One region of the Pseudodesulfovibrio alkaliphilus genome, then DNA from elsewhere that is predicted to be linked to it. Evidence: predicted binding sites of a transcription regulator. Region 1 holds the regulator's gene; each other region holds the start of a gene.
The links. The regulator sigma-54, encoded in region 1, starts transcription at its own class of promoters, with help from an activator protein. The targets are predictions, from matches to a motif close to CTGGCACGGNNNNTGCTT.

Region 1 (7,523 bases):
TGGAGCGTGCCAGCCGCATCCGCCTGCTGGTGCTTGACGTGGACGGCGTGCTGACCGACGGCGGGCTCTACTATGGCGCCGAAGGAATGGTCATGAAACGGTTCAACGTCCAGGACGGATTCGGCATCAAGCTGGCCCAGTCCGTGGGTGTTGAGGTGGGGGTCATCACCGGCCTGGACCAGCCCCCGGTGGCCAGCCGGATCAGGGAACTGGGCATCACCCACTACTACCCAGGAAACCATGACAAACTGCCACATTTCCTCGAGATATGCGAGAAGGCCGGTGTTGAAACGTCCGAAGCCGCCTTCATGGGCGACGACTGGATTGATCTCGCGGTCATGCGCGAAGCCGGGCTGGCCTTGAGTGTGCCCAATGCCATGCCCGAGGTGCTTGAGGCAGCCCACTGGGTGTCGGTCCGTCCCGGCGGACATGGGGCTGTCCGCGAGGCCGTCGCCTTGATCCTGCGCGCCAGAGGACTCGAGGACAGCACACTGAAGCAGTGGGCAGGGTAGATGAAAGGGCGTCCCGGATTATTGCTCATCACGATTTTTCTGGTCGGTCTGCTGGCGGGCATTGTCATCAAGGCCGCCTTCTTCACCGAGCAGATCGTTGAGCCAACGACCGTCCAGCCTGTGACGGAAAAATCCCGGACCCAACTGCTTGACGAGGCCGATATTACAGCCGAGGACATTGAGCTGGTGCAAGGCAAAAAAGGGGCAATGACCTGGAAGCTGCTGGCCACCGAGGCCAAATACAACCAGGAACGCAAGCTGGTGGGCGTGACCCGGCCACAGCTCTCCGCCTATTTCGGCGAGGAGCGTCAAGAGGTGTACGTCAAGGCCGACAGGGGAGAGGTGGATCAGCCCAACGACAACCTGACCCTGTTCGACAACGTCACCGGGCGGTTCGGGGTCATGGCCCTCGACGCGGCGCATCTTGATTATGTAGGGGCCATAGACAAGGTGTATCTCAAGGGGGGCGTGACCGTACGCCGCCCGGACATGACGCTCACGGCAGCAGCCGTGGAGATAGACATGGTCAGCCTCGACCTCAAGGCGGCCGGCGGCGTCGAGGCGCTGTTCGCGCCCAAGGGATTTGACACGAGTCCGTTTCAGGACCAGGGCAGGGAGTAAGCATTTGATAAATATGACACGATGGCTCATTGCTGCGGCCTGTCTGCTCGCCTTTATTTCCCCGGCCTTCGGGGCCGATTGGGGCGAGGTGCGCGAGGCTGCAAGCAATCTCAACGTGCGCGAGGCCCGCTCTCCGCGGAGCGAGCATGTGCTCACCCTGACCAAGGGGCAGCGCGTCAGGGTCGATTTTCCCAAGGACGGCTGGTATGCGGTCTTTGACCTCACCGAGGCCGAGCGCGACGAAAGCCGCGCCCTGGGCTATGCCAATGCTAGGTTTTTGAGCCCTGTGGAGGGCAAAGCCTTGGAGGTGATCGCGTCCCCGTCGGCCGGTGCGCCTCTGCCCGGCGCTACGGACACCGCCCAGACAACAGACTCCGGCCCGGCCCGGGGCGAGGGCTCGGTCAAGGCCCCGGCCGCCCCGACCCCGCCTGCCCCCATCCAGGTGGGCGTCGATCCCAGCCGGGTTCCTGTCAAGATCACCTCGGATCGCATGACCTATGACGAAAACAGCAGGACTGTCACCTTTATCGGCAATGTGGTGGCCGTGCACGGAGAGCTGACCCTTTGGGCCAACCGGCTTTCGGCCTTTCTTTCCTCAAGTACCGGCAAACAGTTTTCCGTGGACGGCATTGAGCGCATCGTGGCCGAAGGGACCGTGCGGGCCAAAAAAGGCAGCACCGAGGGCACCTGCGGCAAGCTGACATATTTCGTGGAGGATCAACTGCTTCGCATGGAGGATGATCCCATGCTCCAGGACGGCCCCAACAGCCTGACCGGCGAGGTGATCAACTTCCATGTCCGCGAGAATCGCAGCGAAGTGGTGGGCGGCAAGGGCAAGCGCGTTAAGGCCATCTTCCTGACCCCCGAAAAGATCAAGGTGCAGTAGATGCCGGACGGACTTGTCGCAGCCAACCTCTCCAAACGCTATGGCCAAAAGGAGGTGGTGCACGGTATCAACCTTGAGGTGCACCGTCGCGAGGTGGTCGGCCTGCTCGGTCCCAATGGGGCAGGCAAGACCACCACGTTCTACATGCTGGTGGGCATCGTGAAGCCCAATACAGGCCATGTTTCCCTTGATGGCGAACCACTGACCGACAGGCCCCTGCACGAGCGGGCCCGCATGGGCGTGAGCTATCTGCCCCAGGAGAGTTCCATTTTCAAGAAACTCTCGGTACGCGAGAATCTCCAGATAATCCTCGAGCAAACGGATCTGCCCCCCGCCGCCCAACACAAGAGGGCCAACGAGTTGCTGGAAATGTTCACCATTACCAAGCTGGCGGACCAGGCGGCCATGTTCCTCTCGGGCGGTGAGCGCCGCAGGCTCGAAATAGCCCGAGCCCTGATCATGGATCCCAAGTTCATCCTGCTCGACGAGCCCTTCGCTGGCATCGACCCCATTGCGGTTATCGACATTCAGGAGATCATCTCCGTGCTGAAGAGCATGGACATCGGCATCCTCATATCAGATCATAATGTTCGGGAAACACTTAACATATGTGACAGAGCCTATCTCGTCTACGAGGGCACGGTCATCCTTGAGGGCAGCCCCGAAGAGATCGTGCAAGACAGTCGCGCCCGTCAGATATATCTGGGTGAGGACTTCCGCCTCTAAACGTCTTTTTTCCCCTTGCATCCGTTCTTGGCGATTTACAGCGGGGTGAATCGTTGGTACACTTTTTTCATGCCGATAATCCTATCTGAATAATGCAAGCTTGTCAGATGGTTATCAGGCAGATATTGCTTCCTGCTTTGATGTGTGGCAGGGTTGAAAGCAGGAGTTGAATGGATCGGTGAAAAAAACTGTCGCGAACCCCCGGCGCGGAGCCATGTGGAGCCCGCGCCGAGAGGTCTAGAATATGGGATTGGAACTCAGGCAGCAACTCAAGCTTTCCCAGCAGCTGGTCATGACACCGCAGCTGCAGCAGGCCATCAAGCTCCTGCAGCTCTCCCGCCTGGAACTGCTCGAAACCGTTCAGCAGGAGCTCATGGAGAATCCCTTTCTCGATGAAGCCGAGGTGGAAACCGAGATTCGCGAGCCCGAGAAACTGACCGAATCCCAGGCCGAGGAGGAGCTTGTCCGTACTGCGGATTGGGAAAACTACCTCGGTGAGTTTTCGAGCACTTCCAAGCAATCCACGGCCCGCGATCTGGAGGTTCCCGAAGAAGGGCTGTCCTTCGAGGCCCGGCTGGCCTCAAAACCATCGCTGGAAGGTCACATCGGCTGGCAGATGCGGCTTTCCGACTTCACCGAACGTGAGTTGTCCATCGGCGAGGTGATTGTCGGCAACCTTGACCACAATGGGTATCTCCAGGCGTCAGCAGAAGAGATGGCGGCCATGGCCGAGGTCGCGCCCGAGGAAGTGGAGTCCGTCGTCCTTCGGGTTCAGCGGCTCGACCCGGTGGGCATCGCTGCGAGAACCCCGCAGGAATGTCTGCTGGTCCAGATGGAAGTGCTCGGCTTCGACGACCCCATCCTGGTTTCCCTGGTCCGCGATCATCTGGAAGACCTTGAAAAGAACCGTTTCAAGCCTCTGGCCCGCAAGTTCAAGATTTCCATGGACGATCTCAAGTCGTACATTGAGCTTTTGCAAACCCTCGACCCGATGCCCGGGTCGCATTTCTCCAGCACCGAGCCGCATTATGTCAGCCCCGATGTCTTCGTTTACAAATACGGGGACGACTTCGTCATCATTCTCAACGAGGACGGACTGCCCAGGCTGCAGATGAACTCCTATTACATGGAAACCATGCAGGGTGCCAGAAACAAGGAGAAGGACTACTTTCAGGAGAAAATGCGCTCGGCCGCCTGGCTGATGAAAAGCCTGTACCAGCGGCAGAGAACATTGTACAAGGTAGTGGAGAGCATTGTCCGCTTTCAGCGTGAATTCTTTGAGGAAGGTGTGACAAAACTCAAACCTCTGATCCTCAAGGAGGTGGCAGAAGATATCGAGATGCACGAGTCCACTGTCAGCCGCATCACCACCAGCAAGTATGTGTCCACCCCACACGGCATCTTCGAGTTGAAGTTCTTCTTCAACAGTGCGCTGGACCTCAACGACGGCTCCCAGGTGGGCTCGGAAAGTGTCAAGGCGCTCATCAAGCAGATGATCGCCGCGGAGGACCAGAAAAAGCCCCTGAGCGATGAGCGTATCGGCGAGATTCTCCAGGAAAAACTGGAGGTGAACATCGCCAGGCGCACGGTTGCAAAATACCGTTCCGCCATGGGCATTGCCTCGTCCTCCAAGAGAAAGCAGTATTTCTAAGGCAGGCTTTCCACACATTCAACCAGGAGGAATGTATGAACATAAGCTTCACTTTCAAGAACTTTGAGCCGTCTGATCATCTCAAGGGATATGCGCAGAAGCGCTTTGAAAAGGTGGGCAAGTATGTTTCCGACGCGGAGGCCGACCTCCAGGTCAACCTGCTGGTGGACAAGTTTCGTCACAAGGCTGATATAATCCTCAATGCCGACGGTATCCACATCTCGGCCTATGAAGATTCCGAAGACATGTACTCGACCATCGACATGGTCCTCGACAAGCTGGAGGCACAGCTGCGACGCATGCGCGAGAAGATGAAGGATCGCAGCAGGCAGGCCCGTGGCAACAAGGTCCAGATGAACTTCATTTCCTATGAAGGCAAGGCGGGAAAACCCGGCCCGACCATTGTGGGAACCGACACATACGAACCCAAGCCCATGTCCGTTGACGAGGCAGCCCTGCAGTTGGACTCCCTCGACAACGAGTTCCTCGTCTTCCGCAATGCGGAGACCGAGGGCGTCAATGTCATCTACAAGCGCAAGAACGGCGACTTCGGTCTGATCGATCCTGGAAATTAAGCATGAAACTCGGTGATTACCTGGACAAGGATCTTGTCCTGTACGATCTCGTCTCCGGCTCCAAGCCGGAGGTACTCGCGGAACTCCTCACCCCGGTGGGGGAGAAATATCCTGAAATGGACACGGACCATGCGGTCCGTGTCCTTCTTGATCGCGAAAACCTGGGCACCACGGGCATAGGCGACGGCATTGCCATCCCCCACGGCAAGCTCGAAGACTTGGAACAGGTCATTGTAGTGGTTGGCAGGAGCGTTTCCGGCGTCGAGTTCACGGCGCTGGACCACAAACCATGCACCATCTTCTTTCTCGTACTCGCCCCGGAAAAAGTGGCCGGCATGCATTTGCGTATCCTCGCCCAGGTTTCACGCGTCCTCAAGGACGAGGCTTTCCGTCGCGAATTCATTGGGGCCGAGGACTTCGAGGCGCTTTGGAAGCTCCTCGAAGAGGTTTAGACCGCCCGGAGTCATGCCGTGACACCTGCCAATACCTTTCCCGTGGTCGTGGTGACCGGCATCTCGGGCTCGGGCAAGAGCACCGCACTTAAGGTTTTCGAGGATCTCGGTTTTTTTTGCATCGACGGCTTGCCGTCAGGCATGTCGGCCAAGATAGCAGGCCTGATCCTCAAACAAGACACGAAGTATCGCGGTTTGGCCCTGGGCATGGATATGCGCCAGCCGGAATTCCTGGAAGGATGGGACATCGCCTTTGAGGAGATGGCCGCCATGGGCATCTCGCCTCAGGTACTCTTTCTCGAAGCGAGGCTGGGCGAGCTGATGCGGCGCTACGCCACCACCCGCAGACCCCACCCCCTGGAGAGCCAGTCGCTGGGATTGGAACAGGCCCTGGAACAGGAGAAGACGCTGCTCGACCCCATTCGCGCCAGCGCTGATCTGGTGCTCGACACCTCGGACTACTCGGTCCACGATCTGCGCCGCGTGATCCAGACAAAGTGGTCGGCCATCGAGGAATTGGGCCGGGGGATGCGGGTACACATCATCACCTTCGGCTTCAAGTACGGAGTTCCGAGCGAAGCGGATTTCGTCTTTGACCTGCGTTTTCTGCCAAACCCCTATTTCGACGAAGCGCTTCGACCGCTTTCGGGTCTGGACAAGACCATCTCCGACTTTGTACTGGGCAGTCAGGTGGGAGTGGAGTTTAATGACAGATTTCTGGAATTTCTGACATATATCCTGCCGCTGTATGCTGACGAGGGGCGCTATCGCATCACCCTGGCCCTGGGTTGCACCGGAGGACGCCATCGCTCGGTGGCCGTGGCCGAATCGGTGCTGGCGACACTGAAGAAAAAAGGGTATGCAGTCACCATAGAACACAGACACATGGAACTGGGATAATCATGGCCGCGAAGAACGAAGACACTTCCATGGTGGGCGTGGTGCTGGTCACACACGGCTCCTTTGGTGAAACTCTGCTTGAGGCGGCCGAGATGGTGCTGGGGCCCCAACAGCACTGTCTGGCCGTCGGCGTGGATGTGGACCGGGGCGTGGACGAATCCATGGAGGCCATCCGCAAGGCCATCAAATCCGTGGAAAAGGGCAGGGGGGTCGTGGCCCTGACCGATCTTTTCGGCGGTTCTCCCACCACCATGAGCCTGTCGCTCATGAAGTCGGAACGGCTTGAGGTCATTACCGGCGTCAATCTGCCCATGCTGGTGGCCACACTGCAGTCCCGGCTCATGGACCTTGACGCCCTGGCCGATAAGGCCATGGATGCCGGAATGCAGGGCATCAAGGTTGCCGGTGCCATGCTCCGCAAGCGGGCCGCAGCCAAGGGCAAGGCGTCATGAATCTGGTTCGCATCGACAACCGCCTTATCCATGGACAGATTATCGAGACATGGCTGCCCTACACGGGCGCGAGCATGGTTGTGGTGGCCAACGACCAGCTGGCCGACGACATCCTTCAGCAGGAGATCATGTCTCTGGCCATCCCCCAGACCATCGCCAGCACCTTCGTCGAGGTGGAGGCGGTGATGGAAGCCATGGCAAGCCTTGGTTCAGACCGCGACCGGATCGATATTCTGGTTCTCTTTTCAAACTGCGCCGACGCCAGACGCGCCTATGATTGCGGTTTCTCCTTTGACGTGTTGAACATCGGCAACGTCCACTACAGTCCCGGCAAACGGCAGGTATCGCCAAGCGTGGCCCTGTCCGCCGATGACGAGGGATGCCTCAGGCACCTCTCGCGCAAGGGAGTAACACTTGATTTCCGCTGTGTGCCCAACGACCCTGTTCAGGTGAGGTTCTAGCCATGGCACTGTCCAACCCCTTTCTCTGGTTCGCTGCGGTCGCTTTTTTTTTGCCCTGTTTTCCCTGTTTCGAGTCTCCCTGACCATCGGGTTGCTCGAACGACCTCTGGTCATCGGCCTGTTTTGGGGATTGGCCACGGGCGATGTGGAGACAAGTCTGTGCATCTCGATTTTTTTCGAGTTGTTTTGGCTTGATCTCATTCCAGTAGGCACCTACATACCGCCGCATCTTACTGTGGCCACCTTTGCGGCCCTGTCGCTGACGACTTTTTTCGGTCTCGATCAAC
Region 2 (7,523 bases), on a different contig from region 1:
GCACCACGTCTGACGCACCGGGATCGTGGCCGAGCTCGATGAAAACCTGACCGCCGCTCTCGGGCACCATGTCCAGGGCATTGAGCAACAGGTTGGCCATGATGTGCTCCACGGCCTGGGGCTCGGCGTTGACCGGGGGCACGGGGCCGTCCACGGCCACCTCGATACGCACCCCCTGCTTCTCGGCCTGGATGCGGAAGACATCGACCACCGAGCGGACCACCGGGACCATGTCCACGGCCTTGTCCGTAGCCACCTTGGGGCGGGCGAAATTGAGCAGATTCCTGAGGACGCTCTGGGCCTGGCGGGTGTGCTTGAGGATGACCTCCACATCGTCCGAGGGCTGTCCCTGGGGGACGCTGGTGCGCAGCAGCTCGCCGTAGCACAGGATGACGCCCAGGGGATTGTTGATCTCGTGGGCCAGACCCGAGGCGAGCTTGCCCACGGTGGCCATCTTCTCTGCCTGGTTCATCTGGGCCAGAAGCCTTTTCTGGCGCGTGGTCTCATGCACGTAGACCACGGCCCGGCCGCTTTCGTCCGCCCCGTTGGCGAGAACGGGATAGATGCTCAGGGAGAAGCTTCGGCCGCCGGGCAGCGCCACCTCCCGCGAGAGCACCTGATCCATGCCGATGGAGCGGGATATGTCGCAATCGCCGGTCTGCCCGCCCATGCCGCACAAAAGCCCGATGATGTTGCCGCTGTCAGACGCCCCCCCGGAGAGATCACGCGAGAGGGCGCGGGCAGCCTCGTTGACCACAATGGGCGAGCCGGAGCTGTCTGCCAGCAGCAGCGGCTCGGTGATGCCCTCGAATACGGCCTGAAGGTTGGCGTTATGCCGCATGATGCTGTCCAGGGCCGCGAAGTTTTCGGCAGCGATGCCGAGCTGGCGGCCGATGGCGATGAGCACGGCCCGGTCCTGGGCGCAGAAGGAGCGGCCGGGCTTGTGGTAGAGGCAGAGCAGCCCCTCGGCGCTGCCGGGCGAGGATTCTTCCGGAATGAAGGCGCGATCCGCCTCAATGAGCGGACGCGACTCCGAAAGCAGCGAAACCCAATCCTCGGGCAGGGCCGGCGGCTCGTCGGATTCGGGCCATGAGTAATGGCGGTTGGTGGACAGGGCGCAGAGGTGGACAGTGCGTTCAAGGTCGAAACGCTCGGCAATGAGGGGCAGGGTGGCCCGCCAAAGCTCCCGCCGCGACTGGCTGCGGCTTGAGCCCGCCAGGAGCCGGGCGAACATCTCCACGTCCGACTGCCGGGCCTGGGCCAGCCGGGCCAGCTCGCTGGTGCGCTCCTCGACCATGGTTTCGAGGTTGGTGGCGTAGTTCTGGAGCTTCTGGCGCGTCTCGTAAAGGTAGTCGCTCAACCGCTCGATGCCTGCGGTTATCTTGTGAATCTCGTCGCCCCGCTCCACCTCGCGATACAGGGCCATGCTCGTGTCGTCCTGGAAATTGCGGCGAAAGCTGGTGGTCAGGGTGCGTACGCTGTTGGCCACGATGCGCTTGAAAATGATGTTGGTGGCAACGAAATAGAAGAGAGCGGCCAAGGCGAAGACAATGGCATAGGTGGTGATGGCCCCGTGGATGCGGGCCACGGAGGCGGTCACCGGCAGCCCCACGAAATCCACCCCGCCCACGGTATCCGCCTCATGGCCAAATCCCCGGTCGCCGTAGCGCTCCACCAGTTCCACAGGGGCGTCCTCCACGGTCCCGTGGCAGCGCAGGCATTCCTCCCTGAAAACCACGGGCCTGGCCATGACAAAGTGGCGCACACCGTCGATATTCTCGTAACCGTGCCAGATCTGCGCGGCCCTGTCCTTCTGGAATCGGGCCACCAGACTGCGCTCGAGTTCGTTGGCTTCGAAATCCTCATTGCGCGCCCCGATGGCCACACGGCGATAGACATGGTGCGTGGAACCGTCCGAAATGCGGCTCATGACCCGCCGCGAGATATAGGAACTGGACATGGCCTCGATGACGAAGGCATCCGGCAGCTTGACGTACATGGCGGGGCGCAGGACGTGGCGCACATAGCTCTGGACCGAGTCCACCTGGGCCAAAACCATGCTCGCCTTGGCGTGGACCTCGCCTTCGAGCAGCTTGCCCATGTAGTAGGAGAACACGGCGTAGAGAATCCCGCCGATGACCAGAGAGGTCGCAATCAGCCCGATGAGAAATTTGCTTTGCAGGGAGTGGGGTCTGGGAAATCGCATCTGGTCGCCTCGGCGCTCTGTAGAACCAGAACACGGGCCACGTCAAGCCCGACTTGACGCCGCCGCTTCAATAAACGTAAGCTCCATGCAAGAGGTGGAAACGTATCCGCCGGGGAGCGCCTATGTCAGAGCTCGTCCTTGCGCTGCTGGTGTCCGGCATGGTCGGTGTCGCCACAGCCGACGCCTTTGTCCAGTCCTGGACCGGGGTGCTGCGATCGGCAGCGGCCATCGTCCTGCGTCTGCGCGGGCGCATAGACGGCCGGGCGCTTCTCTCCCGCATCGCCACCGCCCTGCCCCTTGCAATGCTCTTCGCTCTGGCCATGTTCCTTTTTTTCGCCCTCTATTCGCACGCGGGCCTTGGCCAGACCGAGGGCGAGCAGTTCGCCTTCTTTCTCGGGGTCGTGCCCCGGACCATCCTCTTTCTGACCGGAGCCTCGCGCCTCATAGAGACCATGTTCGATCCGGCCGATTGAGCCCGGCGGGCTACTCCGGCCCCGGACCGTGGGGTTGATACTCGATGGTGCTGCGCGCATTGTGGTCGGCGTGGCCCACTATCTCGACGCTGGTGTAGTAGTAGGCGCCCGTCTCGATACCCGTCTCATTGACAAAGGCGGCCAAGCTACCCAGGGCAGGCACGCTCGCGGCCAGCCGCGGTCCGGCCACAAACATGAACCCCCAGACCAACGCCGCCACCAGGGCCAGCGCGGCCCATCTGACGCCAAGGCTGTGGTCCGCCATCAGGCCGCTTCCGGTCGTTTCCGTCACTGTTGTCATCGCGCTTCTCCCTGCATCCGCCCGCCCTTCCCGCTTCCCCGCCATGGCGGGGAAACGGGTGGCCGGAAGGATTTCGCGAACCCCTCCGGCCTGTGGGGTGAGGGCAGTAGGTTCTATGGATTAGATGCTGGCCGTGATGTCCGGGAACACCAGGTAGAACATGATGTAGGCCATCAGCAGCGTCAGGCACAGGTTGAAGCCCTGGCCGCATGCGTACAGGATCAGCGGCTTGCCGCCCTTGAAGTAGGGGCGCAGCTCGCGGAAGTTGGTGGCCAGTCCGATGGCGGCAAAGGACAGGCAGAAGAACCAGCCGCGCAGCGGGCCGGAGAAGCCGCGCAGCACGCCCTGGTCAACCATGGTGAAGCCCACATCCGAACCCATCACGCTGTAAACCATCGAAAAGACGATGGATGCGGTCAAAAAGCCCAGCACGAACTTGGGGAAGCGGTGCCAGATTTCCATGGCGCTGACGCGCTGGCCCTCGACGCACTCGACCTTGGTGCACCAATACACGGCCACACCGAAGGCAGTCATGCCGATGAGCACGTTCTGGATCATCTTGATGGTAGCGGCCACATACAAAGCTTTCTCGGAGAGGAAGGCTCCGGCAGCGGCCACCGCGCCGGTTGCGTCGATGGTGCCGCCCATCCAGGCGCCGCCCAGAATGTAGGGCATGCCGGTGGCCTTGATGATGATGGGCATGACCACCATCATGATGGCGGTGAAGACCAGGGACAGGCCGATGGCCAGGGTCAGCTCCTCCTTCTTGGCCTTGCAGGCTGCGGCTGTGGCGATGGCCGCCGAAGTGCCGCACACGGACATGTCGGCGGAGATGACCATGTTCAGGGTCTTGGATTTGATCTTGAGCACCTTCTGGCCGAAGATGAAGGTGGTGATGAGCACCACCGGGGTGACCACCCAGGCCACAAAGATGCCGGGGATGCCGATGGCCACGATCTTGTTGAAGAGCACCTCGGCGCCAAGCAGCACCAGACCGGCCTTGATGAAGAACTCGACCTGCAAAGCCTTCTTGGCCCAGTTGGGCGTGCCCACGGTGTTGGAGATGATCATGCCAAGGGCGATGGCCCAGGCAGCGTCGCCGATGCCGTAGTAGGCCATGGTCTTCTGCCCCGCCAGCACATAGGCGATGAACGCAATGCCGAAAACGAAGCCGAACCCCTTGAAGAAGGCAGCGCCCGAGCCGTCGATAAACTGCATGCCCACGGCGAAGACCGCGCCAAAGACCACCAGGAGCAGAAGCAGGCCGGGGATCAGGTTGTACGGCTTGTTTGTGGTCTTGCCCTTGGCCGAGGAGGCCTTGGTCCGCAGCTTGAGCCACTCCTCAATCTGGGACGAAGCCTTGGCGTTGAGGGCCGCGTCCTTGAATCCGGCCTGCCCGGCAGCGGCCTGGGCGGCCAGGGCCGTGGTCTTGGCCTGCACGGCCGCTGCAGCCGCGGCCTCGTACGCAGGCATGGCCGCGGCGTTCATGGCGTCGGCCTGCTCTTTGGAAAGGATCAGGGAATCCAAAGGATTGCTGGACCACTTCTTGGGTTTTGCCAGATAGGCCGAGATGCTCTTTGCCAGAGCGCCGTCCCTGGCCTTGATCCGCTCCTTGGCCGTCTGGGCCTCATACCAGGCCACGGTCTTGAAGGGCGCCTTGGCCGCTTCGGCCTCCATGATGGCGTTGGCCTCGGCGAATTTATCCCGCATCCCGGCCGGTTCGTTATTGAAATAGATGACGGAACCGATGATCAGGATCAAAAAGCCCAGCCAGATGGCCCAGTAATCCTCTTTCTTCCAGAGGTCGGACCACGAGCTGGTAGCCTTGTCCACCACCACATCGTCTCTTTCTTGCGCAACATTCTCTGCCATAGCCGTTCTCCTCAAAGTGATTTTTTCGCCGAAGGCCGCCTGCCCGCAGGCACGGTCCGCCGCCGACATGCCGCCTTGAGCAAATGCCGGGCCACTTTGGCTGCGACCATGCACCTGCCCGAAATCACAGGAAGATGTCACAAGCAGCACCTCACGGACCGTAAAGCTCCCTTTGCACCGCCCCCCCCGCAGACCGACATCCCGGCTTTGCACCCGGCCGCGTGGCGTGGCGGAGGCGGCGGCACATTGCGCCCCTGGCCCCGACCATGGTATCGGTGGTCCCAGAGCATCCCCAAACCATAATCGACAACCAAGGACGGGAATCATGACCAAAGACAAGGAAACCAGACGCGGAAAGGTGATCGAGGTACTGAACAAGGCCAGGGCCATGGAGCTGACCGCCATCTCGCAGTACATGAACCAGCACTATGGCCTGGACGCCATGGACTACGGCGATCTGGCCAAGAATCTGAAGCTCATCGCCATCGACGAGATGCGTCATGCCGAGATGCTCGCCGAGCGGGTCAAGGAGCTGGGCGGCGAGCCGGTGAGCGAAGCGGACGCCAAGACGGTCCGCAATCAGGCGGTCCAGGAAATCTTCGGATTCTCCGCCGACCTGGAAGATGTGACCATCGACGTATACAACCAGTTCCTGCTGACCTGTAGGGAAAACGGCGACAGCATCAGCGTCAAGCTCTTCGAGACCCTCATTGAAGAGGAGCAGGAGCACTTCAACTACTTCGACGGCGTCAGCGAGCACATCACCAAGCTGGGAGACAACTTCCTGGCCCGCATCGCCGGCACCCCCGCCTCCACCGGCCTTCAGCCCCAGGGCTTCGCCGTGGCCAAGGACGCATAGCCTTCCCTGCCGACACGCCAAAAAAGCAAAAGGCCCTTCGTGCGCGAAGGGCCTTTTGTCATGCAATGGCGCGGATAGAATCAGAGAATGGGAAGGTATTTGTCCAGTTCATACTCTGTGACCTGGGTGCGGTATTCGTCCCATTCGGCCAGCTTGTTCTCCACCAGAGCGGTATGCAGGTGCTCGCCGAGCACCTCCTTCATGAAGGCGGATTTACGCAGAACCGTGGCGGCCTCGTACAGGGAGCCTGGCAGGGCCTTGATTTTGTTACGCTTGAGGGTCCGGTCGTTCATGGCGAAGATGTCCTCCTCCACCGGATCGGGCAGCACATAATTCTCCTCGATGCCCTTGAGGCCCGAGGCGAGCTGCACGGCAAAGCAGAGATAGGGATTTGCCGCCGGGTCCGGGCAGCGCAGCTCCATGCGGGTGGCCGCCTCCTTGCCCGGTTTGTACATGGGCACCCTGACCAGGGCGGAGCGGTTGCGCCTGGCCCAGGCGATGTAGACCGGGGCCTCGTAGCCGGGAACCAGCCGCTTGTAGGAGTTGACCCACTGGTTGGTCACGGCCACGAACTCGGGCGCGTGCTTGAGGATGCCTGCGATGTAGGACTTGCCCTCGGGCGAGAGATTGTACTCGTCGCTTGCGTCGTAGAAGACGTTGCGACCGTTCTTGAACAGGGACTGGTGGACATGCATGCCCGAACCGTTTTCGCCGAAGATGGGCTTGGGCATGAAGGTGGCGTAGCAGCCGTGTTTGCGGGCGGTCTCCTTGACCACCACCCGATAGGTCATGGCCGTGTCCGCCATGATCATCCCGTCCTGGTAGCGCAGATCGATCTCGTGCTGGGACGGAGCCACCTCGTGATGGGAATACTCCACCTGAATGCCCATGGCCCCCAGGGCGAAGATGATGTCGCGGCGGATGTTGTTGCCCAGATCCAGGGGCGGGGCGTCGAAGTAGCCGCCCGAGTCCAGCACCTGGGTGTCCTGATCATCGGCAAAGAGGAAGAATTCAAGTTCCGGGCCGACGTAGAAGGTGTAGCCCTTTTCCGCCGCCATGCCCATGACCCGCTTGAGCACATAGCGGGAGTCGGCGGCAAAGGGCGAGCCGTCGGGATTGACCACGTCGCAGAACATGCGCGCCACCGGGCGTTCCGCGGGCCGCCAGGAGCATATCTGGAAGGTGGTCGGATCGGGCATGGCAACCATGTCCGACTCATCGATGCGGCAAAATCCGAGGATGGACGAACCGTCGAACCCCATGCCCTCCTCAAAGGACGCCTCAAGCTCGCTTGGCGTGAGCTGGAAGCTCTTCAGCGTGCCCAGGATGTCCACGAACCAATACTGGATGAAGCTCACGTCATAATCGCTGACCGCCTTCATCACGTCGTCCGCGTTCTTGCAGTTGAATACCGGGATGCTCATACCTTTCCTCCGTCTGGGGTTTCCGGCAGCGGGCCGGTTCTGCCGCCTGGGGCCGGGGCCGGAATTCAGCCCGATGCTACTCGGCGTAAAAGGCGAGGCGGCGCCATGGGTCCGTGTTACCCGCTTACCTGGGGCGTGATCAACACAAATGTCCAGATACTTGATGCCCGTCCGCCCGTCAGACGGATGCGGTCCCGGTCCGGCGGTCCAGGCGGCGGAGCCCGTGCCTCCTGGCCCCGCCCAGGGCGGCGGCGAACCTACTTGACCACCAGTACGGGGCAGTGGGCGATATTGAGTACCTTGTGAGTGACCGAGCCGAGGATGAGTCCTTCAAGGTTGGACTTGCCCTTGGAGCCCATGACCACGAGGTCGCACTTCTCCACCTCGG
Region 3 (7,523 bases), on a different contig from region 1:
AGCCGTTTCTGCTCCACCGTCCGGGCCTCAAGGAGCTTTTCCCGCTCGCGCTTGCGTTCGCGGGCCTCTTTTTGCCGCTGTTCCTCCTCCTGGCGGGCGCGTTCGGCCGCCAGCTCAGCGGATCGGTTCGAACCGGACGAGCGCTGCTGGCCCGCGCCGAGTACGCCTGCCACGCCGCTGAAGACCGAAGTGATGAGTGCCGGGCTTCCTCCCATGATGAATCCTCCTGTGAAGAGGCTGTTGAAAACGGCGATCCGCGTGGTTGCGTCGATGCGTTCACAAATCCGCAGGACGGGGCGAATCAAGGCCTTGCGTGCAGGAGCCGCCTCTTGGCCTTGCATTGTTTCCGCGTCCGGCATCTCGTCATTTTTGAACAGCCGCTCTGTCTTGACCTTTTCGCCGGTCAGTTAAAGGGTTTTTCGGACCATAGCCCTGGAATCCGCCCCGGACGGAGAACGGGCGAAAGGAGGAGTCGAAAGGACGAGAAAGGGCGGACATTGCCTGTTGACAGGGGTTCCGGTCAGGGTTGTCCTGGAGGTTCAAGCTGTCGGCGCAAACGACGAGGGCCGCCGCCGGAGTGCTTCCGGCGGCGGCCCTCGGCTGTGTCCTGCCCGGCGCTAGCGCTTGATGCTGATGAGGGTGTTGAGCAGGGAATCCGTGGTGGTGATGACCTTGGTGTTGGCCTGGTATCCGCGCTGGGTGATGATCATGTCGGCGAATTCCTGGGCCATGTCCACGTTGCTTGTCTCCAGGGAGTTCTGCTCGAAGAAGCCCCTGCCTCCCTGGCCCGCCTTGCCCACAATGGCCTCTCCCGAGGCGTCGGTGGACACGAAGTGGTTGTTTCCGGCGCGGCGCAGCCCCCACTCGCTGGTGAAGCGGTAGTTGGCGACCTGATAGAACTGCTCGCTCTGGCCGTTGGAGAAGTAACCGCTGAGGAATCCGTCCTTGTCCACGCTGGTGTTGAGCAGATAGCCCCAGGTGTGGCCGTCCTGAATCTGGAAGAGGGTGAAGGAACTTTGATCGTAACTGGTGGTGATGCGGGCGTCGCGTCTGGCATCGTCCATGCCCGGCAGGTTGTTCGCGTTGCGTCCCACATCGGCGGCCGTGGCCCCGCCCGGTTTCCAGGAGGAGGTTCGCGATGTCAGGCCGAAGTCGTAGCTTATGGTCACCATCTCCCCGATGGCCGCCCCGTTGCTGCCGTAGGTGAAGGAAAACTCGGGCTTTCCGTCGGCGCTGAACGAGGCGGGAGCCCAGTTGCTCAGGACCTTTCCGTCGGCCCTGGCGCCGGGGTCCAGAGAGTAGGCCGACTGCTCCACCAGCTCGCCCTGGTCGGTGAAAACCAAGACCCCCATTCCGGCCAGCCCGGCCGAGGAGGTATTGAAGGCGTCGCTGCCGTCCGCCGAGGTCGGCAGCGCCACAAGGTATTCCCAGTAAATGTATCCCGGAACCGCGTTGGACAGCGTCGAGGTGTCAACGGGATCGAAGTGGACGCTCAGTTTGCGCTCGTTGCCCTCGGAATCGTACACGGTCAGGTTCGAGGAGTAGGCGGGCTGGTTGTCGCCGAAGGGGTTGCCGTCGGCGCGGCTGCCGTCGTAGGCGGCCAACATGGCGAAGAAGGGGTTGGTCTCGCTCGAGTGCTTGTCTCCGGACATGGCGTCGAGATTGGTGACCATCGCCACCGAGGAGGTCGCCCGGGGTTGGGAACGCACCACCCTTGCAGGCTGGCCGTCTATGATCACGTCCTCGTAAGGCAGCTGAACGTCCGAGACCTGGTTGGACACTTCCCCGGTTTGGCGGTCAACGACATACCCCTGGAGCCTGAATCCGTGGGGGTCCACCAGATAGGCGTCGAGATCGAAGCGAAACGCCCCGGCCCGTGTGTAGTGGGTGGCCCCGGCAGCGCCTTCCGAGCCCGGGTCGCGCACCCCGAAGAAGCCGTTGCCGGAGATGGCGAGGTCGGTGGACGTGCTCGTCAGCTCCAGGCCGCTTTGGGTGAAGATGTTGCGCACCGCGGACATGGCCACACCCATGCCTATCTGGCTCGAATAGCTGGCCCCCGACTCATACTGTCCGCCGCCCGAGGCGAGTTGCCGACTCATGGCGTCGCAGAACAGGGCGTCCGCACGGCGGAACCCCATGGTGCTGACGTTGGCCAGGTTGTTGGCCACCACCTGCATCCGGTTGCCGTGGGCGACGACGCCCGTGGCGCCGACAAACAAGCTGCTAAAACCCATACCTTCCTCCGATCCGGCCCGGTTGGGCCAGGCAGGAAGCGCTCCGGGGGACCCGGCCCCGGCAACATCTTCCCCTTTGCTTCTCCGCCGGGGAAACAGCAAGGACCATGCCACGGAAAAAGGCTCCGCCACGTTTCCCGCGGCGCATTATTATAATGGATTATCCCCTCGCCCTCAGGCCAAAGTTGACACGAACATGTCAAAAAGGGGGGGCACCATGCGTATCGTTGAAAACCTCGGGGTCGGCCAGAGGCTGATCCTGGTCATCTCTGTCGTCATTCTCGCGCTGCTCGGGGCCATCGTCGTCGATGTGACCCTGAGCACCAGAAACCTGACCTTGTCCATCTCCGACAAAATCCTTTCCCAAAACAGCAGAACCGTTACCTCCACCTTGAGCGGCTGGCTCGGCGACAAGCTGCGCTATCTGAACTTGGCGGCGGAGAATCCGTACGTCATCGAGGCGGCCCTTGGCGGCGATTTTGAGGCGGCCACTGCCTGGCTGGTCAAGGCCAAGGAGGCCGACCCGGCGCTGGAGTCCCTCTTTGTCCACGATGCCCAGGGCATCTCCGTCGTCACCACCAATCCGGGCGGTCGCGGCCGCTCCTATGTCAACCAGGAATACTTCACGACCATCATCAAGGAAGACAAGGCCAGCTACATCTCCAATATCGTGCTCTCGCCCGTCAGCAAGCAGCCGCGGGTGGCCATCGCCGTGCGTATCCGCGACAAGGGCCGGACCGTGGGCTATGTTGGCATGTCCATCATGGCCTCGGCCTTCACCGCCGCCTACATCGATCCCATCAAGGTCGGCTCCGAGGGCTATGCCTTCATTCTCGACCTGGACGGCCGCATCCTGGCCCACCCCGACAAGGGGCTCATCTTTGAAGACGTGAGCCAGCACGACTTCATCAGAACGATGATTACCCGTAAAAGCGGCTTCATCGAGTATTTGTGGCAGGGGGACATCAAGTACCTGGCCTTCAGCCAGGTGCCGGAAACCGGCTGGATCGTGGCCCTGGCCGCCGACCAGGACGACCTCATGACCGAAGCGGCCCAGCTGCGCACCCGGCTGCTGCTCCTGGGCGCCACGGGGCTGGCCCTGGCCATCCTGGTCATTTTTCTTGTCTCCCGCAGGCTGATAACCCGGCCGCTGGCCTCCATCGCAGCTCAGGCCGAGGCCATCAGCGACGGCGATCTCGATGTCCGTTTCGAGACCTCCTACAGCGGCGAGATGCGGATGCTCAAGGAATCCTTTGAACGAATGGCCGCGCAGTTGCAGCGCATCGTCGGCGACGTGCATGCCGCTGCCGAGCAGGTCTCTGCCGGCGGCGAGGAATTGAGCGCCACGGCCCAGGATCTGTCCATCGGCGCCAACAATCAGGCCGATGCCGTGGACAAGCTCTCCTCGGCCATGGAGGAGATGACATCCAGCATCGCCCAGAACTCCGAGAATGCCAACCAGACGGAATCCCTGGCGAGCAAGGCGGCCCGGGACGCCCAGCACGGAGGCGAGGCCGTGGCCGAGGCCGTGGGCGCCATGACCGAGATCGCGGACAAGATCACCATCATCGAGGAAATCGCACGCCAGACCAATCTGCTGGCCCTCAATGCGGCCATCGAGGCGGCTCGTGCCGGGGAGCACGGCAAGGGCTTTGCCGTGGTGGCTGCCGAAGTGCGCAAGCTGGCCGAGCGCAGCGGCGCGGCAGCGGCAGAGATCGGCCAGCTCTCGGCGTCGAGCAACGCTGTGGCCAACCGGGCGGGCAAGATGCTCGAACAGCTGGTGCCAGATATCCGCAAGACGGCCGAACTGATTCAGGAAATCTCGGCAGCAACCGGCGAGCAGCGGGTGGGGGCCGAAGAGATCAACAATGCCATCCAGGATCTCGATACCGTGGTCCAGCGCAACGCAGCCACGTCAGAGGAGGTGGCCTCCACGTCCGAGGAGCTGGCCGGTCAGTCCGTGCAGTTGCAGCAGACCATAGGGTTCTTCCGTCTGGCAGGGGTGTCCGGCGGTCCGGCTCCGAAGACTGCGGCCAAGGGGCCCAAGGTGGCCCGCGCAACCCCGGCCGCCCTGCCTTCGTCTGCGGCGTCCGCTGACAAGGCAGAGGCCGACGACGAGTTCGAGCGGTTCTGATCCGCCCGACCCGGGATCGCCCTGCGCGGGGCGGCGGCCTGCCTGCCGCCGTCCCGCGCCTTTTTGCCCCCTAGCAATCGCCCCTTGCCATGAGGCCCCGCCCTGCGTAGGGTGGCTGCCTCGGCAAGCGAGAGTGAACCCAATCAACCAACGGAGCCAATGATATGAAACGTCTCATCGTCCTGCTCGCCATCGCGCTGCTCGGCCTCGGCCTTTTCGGATGCAACCAGCAGGCCGGAATCGCTGTCGGCGTGGTGGATGAAGCCGCCGCCTTCCAGAACAACAAGGCGGCCACCTCGGCCATGACCTATCTTCAGGAGCTGGGGACCCCCCTGCAGCAAAAGGCCGAGGCTGCCTACAAAGCCATGCAGGAGGACCAGAGCGAGGAGAATGTGGCCGCCTACAAGGCCGCCATGGGCGAACTGCAGAGCGTCATGAACGAAGAGCAGCAGCGCGTGGTAGCCCTTATCGACGCCAAGTTCAACGAGGTGCTCGAGACGTACCGCAAGGACAAGGGGCTGACCATCATCCTTAGCCGCCAGTCCGTCATCGCCGTGGACAACGCCGTGGACATCACCGCCGACATCTCGGCCGCCATGGACGCCATTGAGCTGGACCTGACGCCTCCGGCCCGCCCGGTCGTGGACGATGCGGCTGTCACGGAACAGGCCCCGGCCGCGTCCGACGAACAGTAGCCTTTCGACCGCCCGCAAGAGAAGGCCAGCCCGTTTGGACGGGCTGGCCTTTTTCTCGTTCGGAAGGAGTTGTCGGGTCAGCCCTGCGGGTTGCGGGCCAGAAACTCGCGCATGGCCAGCCGTGCGGTGTCGAGGCTTTCGACGAAATCGGCGTAAAGACGCCGTGTCGTACCCAGGTCGCCGTCCTTGGCCGCCTCCTCCATGGACAGGGCCAGCCCGGCGTTCACGGTGGAGCGGACCACGCCGCACATGCCCTTGAGGGAGTGGGCCAGTTTGGACGCCTGATCCATGTCGCCCTGTTCCAGGGCTGCTGCCAGGGACTCGGAACGCTCCGGGCTGTCCTCCAGAAACGCATTGACCAGTTCCGCGGCCAGCTCCATGTCTCCGGCGAGACTCTGCACAAATCGCTGCTCGTCAAACAGGGGGTCGCTCATGTTCGGGACTCCGGGCCTGTGGCGGCCTTGGCTCGTGTCAAACAGGTGTTCATGCCATGTACCATCCCGGGCCGGTCATGGGAATGATTTTTCCGGCCCGGCGCACAGGGCGGTGTAGAGGGCTTCGTAGCGACGGGCCGCCGCAGCCGGGGAAAATCCCGCCACCACGCGCTCTCTGGCCGAAAGCCCCAGGGCGTCCCGGCCGAGCCGTCCCAGGCCGGCCATGCGGACCATGGCCCGGGCCAGGGCCTGGGCATCGCCAGGGGGCACGACCTCGCCAGTGTTCCCCACCAGGGCGGCGCTGTCGCCCACGTCCGTGACCACGCTCGGCACCCCGCAGGCCATGGCTTCGCCCACCACATTGGGCAGGCTCTCGCCCGCCGAGGACGAGACGTGCATGTCCATGGCCGCCATCACCCGCTCAAGGTCGTGCCGCTCGCCCAGGAGCCGGACACGTCGGGCTCCCCGGATGCCGGGCCGGGAGTCGAATCCCGCCTCGGCCAGCCAGGCGGCAAGGCGTTGGTTGTCGCTGTCCACCCCGCGCCCGGCCAGAACGAATACCGCGTCGGGCAGTTCCTGTGACGCCATGCCTGCGGCCAGCAGCAGGGTGTGGTGGTCCTTCATGGGGTCGAACCGGGCCGCGTGGCCGATGACAAGGTCGTCGGCCCCCAGGCCGAGTTCGGCACGAACCGCGGTCCGGGCCTCGGCGTCGGGCCGGAAGCGGTCGGCGTCGAATCCGTTGGGGATGATCTCGAACCGGCGGGGCGAGTAGCCCAGGCCGCGGTGGAAATCGCGTGCGGCAGCCGAGTTGGTCACTGTCGCGTCCGGGAACCGGGAGAGGGCGGCGCAGGCCCGCAGCGTCAGGGCCGTGGTCCTGGGGTAGCGGTCGAGATCCATGAAGGCGCAGCGGATGTTCCAGACCAGCCGGGGCGAAGCGCCCAGGGGAAAGGCCAAGGCCCGCGCCGCCAGACCGAGAAGGTCGGCATGGTAGAGCCATGTCTGCACCACATGGGGCCGGTATGAACGCATCATGCCTGCCAGCCGGGCCAGTCCCGCCGGGGACGGAACGCCGCGGCGCATGCTCAGAGACGCCACTTCCACGCCCGCATCCGCCAGCCGCCGCCCCATTTCGCCCGGCGCCACCAGACTGACCACGCGGCAACGAAAGCGTACCGGGTCCATGGTGGCCGTCAGTCTGTGGAGCGTGGTTTCCGCGCCCCCCACATCCAGGCCGGTGATGACGTGCAGTATTCTCATGCTGGGTGTGCGGCCTGTCCGCCGCATGTTCCCTCTAGCATCATCCGGGGCAAATCGCCAGAGCCGGACCGGACGATCATCTGCCTCTCGTCAGGGTCAGCCATACACGCAATCCCCCCCGGCCTCTCGGTTCCAGTGCCCCCCCTCGAAGACGAGCAGCACCTCCTGCATGGCCAGCGTCCGGCAGTTGTTGAGGCATATCTTGGTTTGCTGCGCCTCAAAGGAAGATGCCACCTTGCGGGTGGGGGGCAGAAACCCCCGTACCCAGACATTGCGCCCCGGATGGTCCGAGACGATGAACGGATAGGCGCGTTCGGCAGTTGCCGAGCCGCATCGGGGCGCAGTCACTACCGAGGGCCGGTCGAGCCGGATCGAATCGCCGCGATCAAGGAACATCAGCCGCGTCCCGCTGCACAGCAATGCCCCGCAACCGGCTTCGCCGTAGACAAAGACCAGGGCGCTGTCCGGGTCGGCCATCCGGCGGACTCGCCGGACCATTTCCGCCGGGCTGGCCGCGTCAGGCAGGCCGGCAAGGGGCGGGACCTCCGTCCCGTTGAGGCATTTCATGGGGTGGCGGGGCACCAGTCGTCCTTCGAGCCACGGCAGAGGCCGAAAGAAGCGCACCCTTGCATTTACCCTGTCCAGCTGCGCCGCGGCCATGGCGGCCAGCGCCAGGTTGCGCAGCAGCGGGCCGCTTTCCGACTGTCCCGGCCGAGCCGACAGGGCCAAAAGCAACCTGCCGCAGACCATGACCAGATCGGCCGGATCG
Region 4 (7,523 bases), on a different contig from region 1:
AAGCAGGGACTGATTCATCGGGCAACTCCTTGCAAGAGTCGAGGTGAATCAGGGCGCATGGATAGACAGCCCCCCACGCGGACACGCAGGGGCAGACGCGAAACCGAAACCGTGTTCCGGGTTTCGCTGCGGGCTGCCTCATTCTCTTTCATCCGGACTGTCACCGTCGGCCCCGGAGTCGCACCGGGTCTGCTGACCTCCTCCACCCGGAGGAGCGCTCGCGGGCTTTCCGGTCAAGGCCGGATCACCGCCGGTGGGGACTTTCACCCCGCCCTGAGAACAAGCCCTGCCAGCAAAGCGCGGATTGCGCCCGGTGTCAAGACCGGCCTCACGATGCCACCACCAGGGAACCAGGCAGAGAAAAGGTGAAGACGCTGCCCCGGCCGGGTTCGGACTCAACCCGGATGGAGCCGCCATAATGCTCGGCGATCTCCTTGCAGATGGCCAGCCCCAGGCCGGTGCCCACGGGCCGCGAGGACGGCGCCTGGGCGCGGGAGGACTGGAAGAAGACCTCGAAGATACGCTCCCGGTCATCGGGATGGATGCCGATGCCCGTGTCCTCCACCGAAAATTCCACGCCATCTCCCGTTGTCCGGGCGGAAACCCGGATGTGTCCGGCTTCGGTGTGCTTGACGGCGTTACCAAGGAGATTGATCAGTACCTGGAGAATCCGATCGCGGCTGACGTGCAGCACGGGCAGGCCCGCAGGCGCATCCGCCACCAGTTCAAGGTTCGGATTCCCTGCCAGTTGGCCCGAGATGGCGGCCACGGCGTCGCGCACCAGTTCGTCTGTGCGTACGTCGCACTCCTGCCAGTCCATGCGTCCCGCCGTGATCTTGCTGAAGTCGAGCAGATCGTTGATCAGGCGGCTCAACCGTTCAGCCTCGGTCCTGACGATCCGAAAATTCTGGAGGTGCTTGGCGATGCGTTCCGACGGCTGGTCGCATGCCTCAAGGCTCGGCCCGAAAGACTCCCGGAAGGTCCGCTCCATGAGCTTGACGAAGCCGAGTATGGAGGTGAGCGGAGTACGCAGCTCATGAGACGTGGAGGAAAGAAAGTGCGACTTGGCCTGATCGAGCCACTTCAGTTCCCGGTTGGCCTCCTCAAGCTCGGTGGTGCGCTCGGCCACGCGCCGCTCCAGGTCGTCGTGGGCCGCTTGCAGCGCCTGCCTGCTCTCGACTATCTGGGCCAGCATGGCGTTGATGTCCCTGGCCAACTCGGCGATCTCGTCGCGCCCGTCGATGTGGACCCCGCCCGCGCCGGTCATATCCAACGCACGGACTTGGCTATTGAGACTTTCCACCCGCGAGAGCACCTTGCGCCGCAACAAATAGAACACCAGCAGGCCAAAGGCGACCAGCGCCGAGGCCAGGATCATGAAATTGAGGTGAGCCACCTCCCGGCCCTTCTTGGAAATGGCTCGGTCGCACACGGCCTGGACCACCAGTCCGGGGAGGCCCTGGATGTCCCGCACCAGGGCGTAGGCGTCCATGATCCCGGCATCGCGGGGCAGCACAGCTGTCCCCTCGTCCGACAACAGCCCCGCGGCCAGTGCGCCGTCCATGTCCGGCGCAAGGCGGCCGCCCTCCAGGGGATGAAACACCACCTCCAACTCAAGCCTTTGGGAGAGGGCCTGCCGCACGGCGTCACCGAGCCTCCTGGCCATGAGCATCTGTCCTGTGGAAGGACCGCCTCCCTGGGAGTCGAGGATTTCGCGGCGAACGAAGAACACGGCCCCCTCGGGCCGAAGCAGCAGGCCGCCGCGCCCTGTCTCCTCCACGCCGGGCGAGGCGGCGGGCAGATCGGATTGATGTATCGCCGCCACCAGATCAGCCAGGAGCGCACCGTCATCCCTCCCGTCCTGGTCAAGGGCGCGACCGAAAACGATCCTCCCCTGCGCATCGGTGATCACCACCGCGCACAGGGCCTGATTGCTGAAGGTCTCGGCGGGCAGATTGGATTCGATATACTCGGGATTGCCGTTGCTGGCGAAGTGATAGGTGTCGTCCCAGGACGCCCAGTCCCAGACAAAGGAGTCCAGGGCCTGGATCTCGCGCAGAACGCCGTTTCTGACCCGTCTGGCCTCGGCTGCGGCCAAACCGCGCTCCAGGGAGTCGAACCCGTCCTTGACCACCGAGTTGGCGACCCACGCCTCAATGGCGAGAAACACCAGGGTCACGATGGCGATGGAAATGAAGGTGATCCGTCTGAGCCGCATGGTGCCTCACGCAGGATTTGGGGATGGGCAGCGCTTCCGGCCGGTTGCGCATTGTGTCAGCCTAGCCTGTTTTCAGGGGGTGCGCAATGTCCGCACAGGAGGGCCCTTTGCGCAACCAGCCATTTCCTCCCGGAAAAGTCATGTTTGATCAAGATGTTCCTGGCCTCTTGCTCCTATCGTATTTATGGGGTAAGCGATCTCTCCATGCATGAAATGTCCATCGTCGAATCCATCCTCGGCATCCTGCGCGAAGAGATGATCAAGCATGACGGCCACCGGCTCAAGAAGGTGGTGATCAAAAACGGCGCCCTGGCCGGAGTGGTCACCGAGTCCCTCGTCTTTGCCTGGGACGCGCTCACGCCCGGCGGCGAGTTCGACGGCTCCAGACTCGAAGTGATCGAGGTGCCCATCCGGGTGGCCTGCGGCGAATGCGGCGAGGAATTCAGCCCCGACCATTCACGGTGCATGCCCTGCCCCAAGTGCGAGGCGCTGCTTGGCCACACCGTGCTGCAAGGCAAGGAAATGCTCATCGACTCCATTGAGATCGACGACGAGTAGCGGCCGCAAGCCGCAGTTTTTTCACCGCTCCGGCGCAACGACAAAGAGGTGGCTCATGTCCAAGGAAGTAACCATCGTCCGCAACGTGCTCGAAGCCAACGACCGGCTCGCCGAAGAGCTGCGCGCCACCTTCAGGGCCAAGAAGATTCTCTGTCTGAACCTGATGAGCTCGCCCGGCGCGGGCAAGACCACGGTACTTGAACGCACCCTGACCGACCTGAAGGACGAGTTCCGCATGGCCGTGGTCGAGGGCGACCTGCAGACCGACAACGACGCCCGGCGCGTGGCCGCCACAGGCGCCCAGGCAGTGCAGATCAACACCGAGGGCGGCTGTCATCTGGATTCGGGCATGGTGCTTGACGCCATCAAGGCCCTGGACATGGACGCAGTGGACATCCTCTTTGTGGAGAATGTGGGCAACCTCGTATGCCCGGCCGAGTTCGAGGTGGGCGAGGACCACAAGGTCACGCTCCTGTCCGTGGCCGAGGGGGACGACAAGCCCGAGAAGTACCCCCTCATGTTCCACATCTCCTCGGTCATGCTGCTCAACAAGGTGGACCTCCTGCCCTATGTGGATTTCGACCTGGACAAGGCTTCCGGACACGCCCGCACCCTGAACAAGGACATTGAGGTCATCGCCATGTCCGCCCGAACCGGCGAGAACATGGACGCCTGGTACGACTGGCTGCGCCGGAAACGGGCCGAAAAACTCGCAGGCAAATAGACCGCATCCCGTTACAATGGCTTGCCCCCCCCGGCCTTGCGCCGGAGGGGGTTTCTCGTCCCGGCGGCAAAAGGCCGCCACGCCCCATTGGCATAACCCGCGCCAGGGGGTATGGTCCCCCCATGTCCTTTCCCCGCAACCTGCCCCTTGAAGAGGTCTTCGCCTCCATCGCGGACGGGCTCTTCACCGTGGACGCCGACTGGAACGTGACCTACTTCAACGAGTCGGCCCAGCGCATCACCGGCATCCCGGCCGCCGAGGCCCTGGGCCGCAAATGCTGGGACGTGCTGCGCTCCAGCCTGTGCGACGGCCAGTGCGCCATGGCCCACTGCATCCGCCGGGGAGACCGCGTGGTCAACAAATCCATCTTCATCGTCCGGGGCGACGGCACCCGGGTGCCGGTCTCCATCTCGGCCTCGGCCCTGCGGAACGCGGACGGCGAGGTGGTGGGCGGCGTGGAGACCTTTCGCGACCTGACCGAAATCCACGTCATGCGCCGCAAGGTTGAGGCCCTCTATCGGTTCGAGGACATCGTGGGCCGCAGCCCGGCGCTGGAAAAACTCTTCGGCATCCTCCCCCAGGTCAGCGCCAGCCAGGCCACCACTCTCCTCCTTGGCCCCTCGGGCACGGGCAAGGAACTCTTTGCCCGCGCCATCCACTCGCTCAGTCCGCGCAAGGGCGGCCCCTTTGTGGCCGTCAACTGCGGCGCCCTGCCCGACACCCTGCTCGAATCCGAACTCTTCGGCTACAAGGCCGGGGCCTTTACCGACGCCCGCACCGACAAGCCCGGCCGCATCGCCCTGGCCGAAGGCGGCACCGTGTTTCTCGACGAGATCGGGGACCTGCCGGGCAACCTCCAGGTCAAGCTGCTGCGCTTTCTGCAGGAAAAGACCTATGAACCCCTGGGCGGGTTGGCTCCTGTCAAGGCGGATGTGCGCGTTGTCGCGGCCACCAACCGCGACCTGACCGCCCGAGTGGCCGAGGGCGCCTTCCGTCAGGACCTCTACTACCGCCTCAATGTGGTCACTCTGCGCCTGCCGCCCCTCTCGGAACGGCGCGAGGACATTCCGCTGCTGACCGACCACTTCGTGAACGAGTTCAACGCGATCCAGGGCAAACACGTTCGCGGCCTGAGCGAAGACGCGCTGCACCTGCTCATGCGTCACGACTATCCGGGAAACGTCCGCGAACTGGAGAACATCCTCGAATACGCCTTCATCCTCTGCGCCAAGGGATTCATCCAGGTGGAGCATCTGCCCGAATACCTGCACCCGGGCGACCGCCCAGTCTCGGACAACGGCCTGGGCGGCAGCATGGAGGAAATCAAGCGCCGCGCCGCCCACCGCGCCCTGGAGCGCAACAATGGACGCAAGATGGCCGCCTGCCGCGAACTGGGCATTTCCAAGGACACCCTGCGCCGCCTCCTGGCTGACGACACCCATCCTTAGGGCGAATAATTAGCCCTTGCGCCTTGTTTTGGCGTTTTTTTCGCCCTGTTTTTTCTTCTTTTTTAGATAAAGCTTGAAATTATAGACTTTTTCTGATGGCACGCTTGATGCTTAAAGCAAGGCATGTCGGAATGGTCCTGGCGAAGTGCAACGCATGCGGCATGAAACCGGAACGCTACTTTGTTTGGCGTGCTACAAGGACCGCCTGGCATCCGTCTGCGAAAACGCGGACGAGTACAAGCTGTTTGAAATGCGTGACGATTCGATTTACCCCGCAGGCCGCCTATCCCTTCCCTCAAAGGACCCTATGGACAGGACATCCGCCATATTGGCCTGCGGGGTATCCCTTTTGCTGTGCGGCGCCATCTGCGCCGACACCCGCGCCCTGCTCGAACAGGGCGGGGTGCATGTCATTCCCTGGCTCACGGGAGGCATCCATGAAGTCATGGACGCCCTGGGGCGCGGGGGCCTCTCGCGGCTGGTCATGCCCGGTGCGCCCGAGTGCCCCGCCGCGCCGGACACGGGCCATGTTTGACTTTTTCCTGACTGCGGGTATTTCTTTGGCGTGCACCGGGCCTGACACCCGGAACCATCAACACCATCAGGCGGCCCTGGGCCGTTTTCTCGGGAGAAGATCATGAGCGAATGCAGCGGGTGCGCCTCGGCCGCGCCGGACGGCAGCTGTTCCAGCAGCACAGGGTGCGACAAGGGCGAGGAAAAGCTTCAGAAGACCTTGGGCCGCATCAAACACAAGATCGTGGTCATGTCCGGCAAGGGCGGGGTGGGCAAGTCCACCGTGGCCGCCAACATTGCGGTGGCCCTGTCCCTGGCGGGCAAGAAAGTCGGGCTGCTCGACGTGGATGTCCACGGGCCGAGCATTCCGCGCCTGCTCTCCCTCAAGGGTCAAAAGCCCCACATGGGCGACCAGATCATGGAGCCCGTGTCCTGGAGCCGGAATCTATCCGTCATGTCGCTGGGCTTCCTGCTTGAGGACGACCGTCAGGCCGTCATCTGGCGCGGGCCGGTCAAGATGGGCCTGATCAAGCAGTTCGTCGAGGATGTCATGTGGGGCGACCTCGACTTCCTTGTTGTGGACTGTCCTCCCGGCACGGGCGACGAGCCCCTTTCCACTCTCCAGACCCTTGGCCCCACGGCCATCGCGGTCATCGTCACCACCCCTCAGGGCGTAGCCGTAGACGATGTGCGCCGCTCGGTTTCCTTTGTGGGCGAACTTGGCAACCGCGTCCTCGGCATAGTCGAGAACATGTCCGGCTTCGCCTGCCCGGACTGCGGCGCAGTCCACAACATCTTCAATGCCGGGGGCGGCGAGGCCCTGGCCAAAGAGGCGGGCGTCCGCTTCCTGGGCCGCATTCCCCTTGACCCCGAGGTGACCGCCTCGGGCGACGAGGGCTACCCATTCATGAAGATCCACCGCGACACGGCCACGGGCAAGGCCATGCAGCAGGTCATCGAACCCCTGCTCGCCTTCCCGGAATAAACCTGCCATCAGTCAAGGCCGGGATGCTCATCCCGGCCTTTTCCCGTCTTTGCACCGGCCCGCAAACAGGGTATTGATCGGCCATGCCCCGATACATGAAGAACCTCCTCGCCCTGACCGGGGTGATCATCGTGGCCTGGTTCCTGGTTTTCCTGCACGACTGCGTGGCCGGGCTGGCCGCCTTTGCCGGGCGCTTCGACCCGGCCTTTGAACCTTGGGCCTACTGGGCGCTGCTCGCCCCGGTCCTGGTCTCGCTTGGCTGGGCGCTCAGGGCAGCCTTTCTGCGGCCAAGACCCCTGCTCGTCCATGCGGACCCGACCCCCGCGGAGATGGCCGGGTTCCGCAGGGCCATGGTCCAGCGGCTGACGCGCAACAAGACGCTGCGCGAGGCGGGCATCAACGTGGAGTCGGACGCCGACCTCGAGGCAGGGCTGTCCTTCCTGCGCCAACGGGCCGATGCCGAAATCAGGACCACGGCCCGACAGGTGTTCATCAGCACTGCCCTGGCCCAAAACGGCCGCCTCGACTCGCTGGTGGTCCTCTTTCTCATCTCCCGGCTCACATGGCGGCTTTCGCGCCTGTACAACCAGCGGCCGCACTATCGCGAAACGATCAACCTCTATGCCAACATAGCAGCCACCTCACTGCTGGCCGGTTCCGTGGACGAACTGGGCGTGGACGAATACGTACGCGAACTCATGGGGCCGCTGGTGGGCGGCTCGGCTATCGGGGCCGTTCCGGGCGCCCAGGCCGTGGCCGGGGTCATCACCGCCTCGGTCCTCAGCGGCACCACCAACTGCCTGCTGGCCCTGCGCTGCGGCATCGTGGCCCGCAACTATCTCGACCTGAGCCTTGAGGCCCGGGGGGCCATGCGCCGCTCGGCCACCCTGGAGGCATCGCGGGTGTTCATGACCTTGAGCGCGGATACGGTCCTCTACGTCACCCGTGTGCTGGTCAAGGGCTCCACCAGCGCCATGCGGGCCGGTTCGGCTCGCGTCTTTCGCAACATGGGCGATGCTGCCGCCGGAACAGTCGAATCCATGGGCAACGGGGCCAGGGGCCTCCGCCGCTCCGTGG

Region 2: GKC30_RS03150 (YeiH family protein) is a predicted target of sigma-54. The motif match lies at 4,930-4,947, and genes of this name have one in related genera.
Region 3: GKC30_RS06495 (flagellar hook protein FlgE) is a predicted target of sigma-54. The motif match lies at 2,331-2,348, and genes of this name have one in related genera.
Region 4: GKC30_RS15060 (NifB/NifX family molybdenum-iron cluster-binding protein) is a predicted target of sigma-54. The motif match lies at 5,044-5,061, and genes of this name have one in related genera.

The regions. Positions count from the first base shown of each region.
Region 1 covers NZ_WODC01000007.1:92,366-99,888, forward strand. Annotated here, with positions in the region: gene GKC30_RS11115 (KdsC family phosphatase) at 1-512, shown strand, start outside; gene lptC (LPS export ABC transporter periplasmic protein LptC) at 513-1,133, shown strand; gene lptA (lipopolysaccharide transport periplasmic protein LptA) at 1,147-2,019, shown strand; gene lptB (LPS export ABC transporter ATP-binding protein) at 2,020-2,745, shown strand; gene rpoN (RNA polymerase factor sigma-54) at 2,990-4,396, shown strand; gene hpf (ribosome hibernation-promoting factor, HPF/YfiA family) at 4,432-4,971, shown strand; gene GKC30_RS11145 (PTS sugar transporter subunit IIA) at 4,974-5,423, shown strand; gene rapZ (RNase adapter RapZ) at 5,442-6,323, shown strand; gene GKC30_RS11155 (PTS sugar transporter subunit IIA) at 6,326-6,775, shown strand; gene GKC30_RS11160 (PTS sugar transporter subunit IIB) at 6,772-7,236, shown strand; gene GKC30_RS11165 (PTS sugar transporter subunit IIC) at 7,292-7,523, shown strand, end outside.
Region 2 covers NZ_WODC01000001.1:652,667-660,189, forward strand. Annotated here, with positions in the region: gene GKC30_RS03135 (c-type heme family protein) at 1-2,206, opposite strand, end outside; gene GKC30_RS03140 (hypothetical protein) at 2,329-2,679, shown strand; gene GKC30_RS03145 (hypothetical protein) at 2,690-2,980, opposite strand; gene GKC30_RS03150 (YeiH family protein) at 3,101-4,852, opposite strand; gene GKC30_RS03155 (ferritin-like domain-containing protein) at 5,178-5,711, shown strand; gene GKC30_RS03160 (glutamine synthetase family protein) at 5,792-7,135, opposite strand; gene GKC30_RS03165 (universal stress protein) at 7,393-7,523, opposite strand, start outside.
Region 3 covers NZ_WODC01000003.1:215,953-223,475, reverse strand. Annotated here, with positions in the region: gene GKC30_RS06500 (hypothetical protein) at 1-215, opposite strand, end outside; gene GKC30_RS06495 (flagellar hook protein FlgE) at 618-2,234, opposite strand; gene GKC30_RS06490 (methyl-accepting chemotaxis protein) at 2,452-4,368, shown strand; gene GKC30_RS06485 (OmpH family outer membrane protein) at 4,533-5,063, shown strand; gene GKC30_RS06480 (Hpt domain-containing protein) at 5,141-5,497, opposite strand; gene GKC30_RS06475 (glycosyltransferase) at 5,573-6,754, opposite strand; gene GKC30_RS06470 (hypothetical protein) at 6,851-7,523, opposite strand, start outside.
Region 4 covers NZ_WODC01000012.1:11,706-19,228, reverse strand. Annotated here, with positions in the region: gene ribB (3,4-dihydroxy-2-butanone-4-phosphate synthase) at 1-18, opposite strand, end outside; FMN riboswitch at 137-285, opposite strand; gene GKC30_RS14080 (sensor histidine kinase) at 329-2,218, opposite strand; gene GKC30_RS14075 (hydrogenase maturation nickel metallochaperone HypA) at 2,432-2,776, shown strand; gene hypB (hydrogenase nickel incorporation protein HypB) at 2,832-3,500, shown strand; gene GKC30_RS14065 (sigma-54 interaction domain-containing protein) at 3,623-4,948, shown strand; gene GKC30_RS15060 (NifB/NifX family molybdenum-iron cluster-binding protein) at 5,256-5,483, shown strand; gene GKC30_RS14055 (Mrp/NBP35 family ATP-binding protein) at 5,586-6,446, shown strand; gene GKC30_RS14050 (DUF697 domain-containing protein) at 6,530-7,523, shown strand, end outside.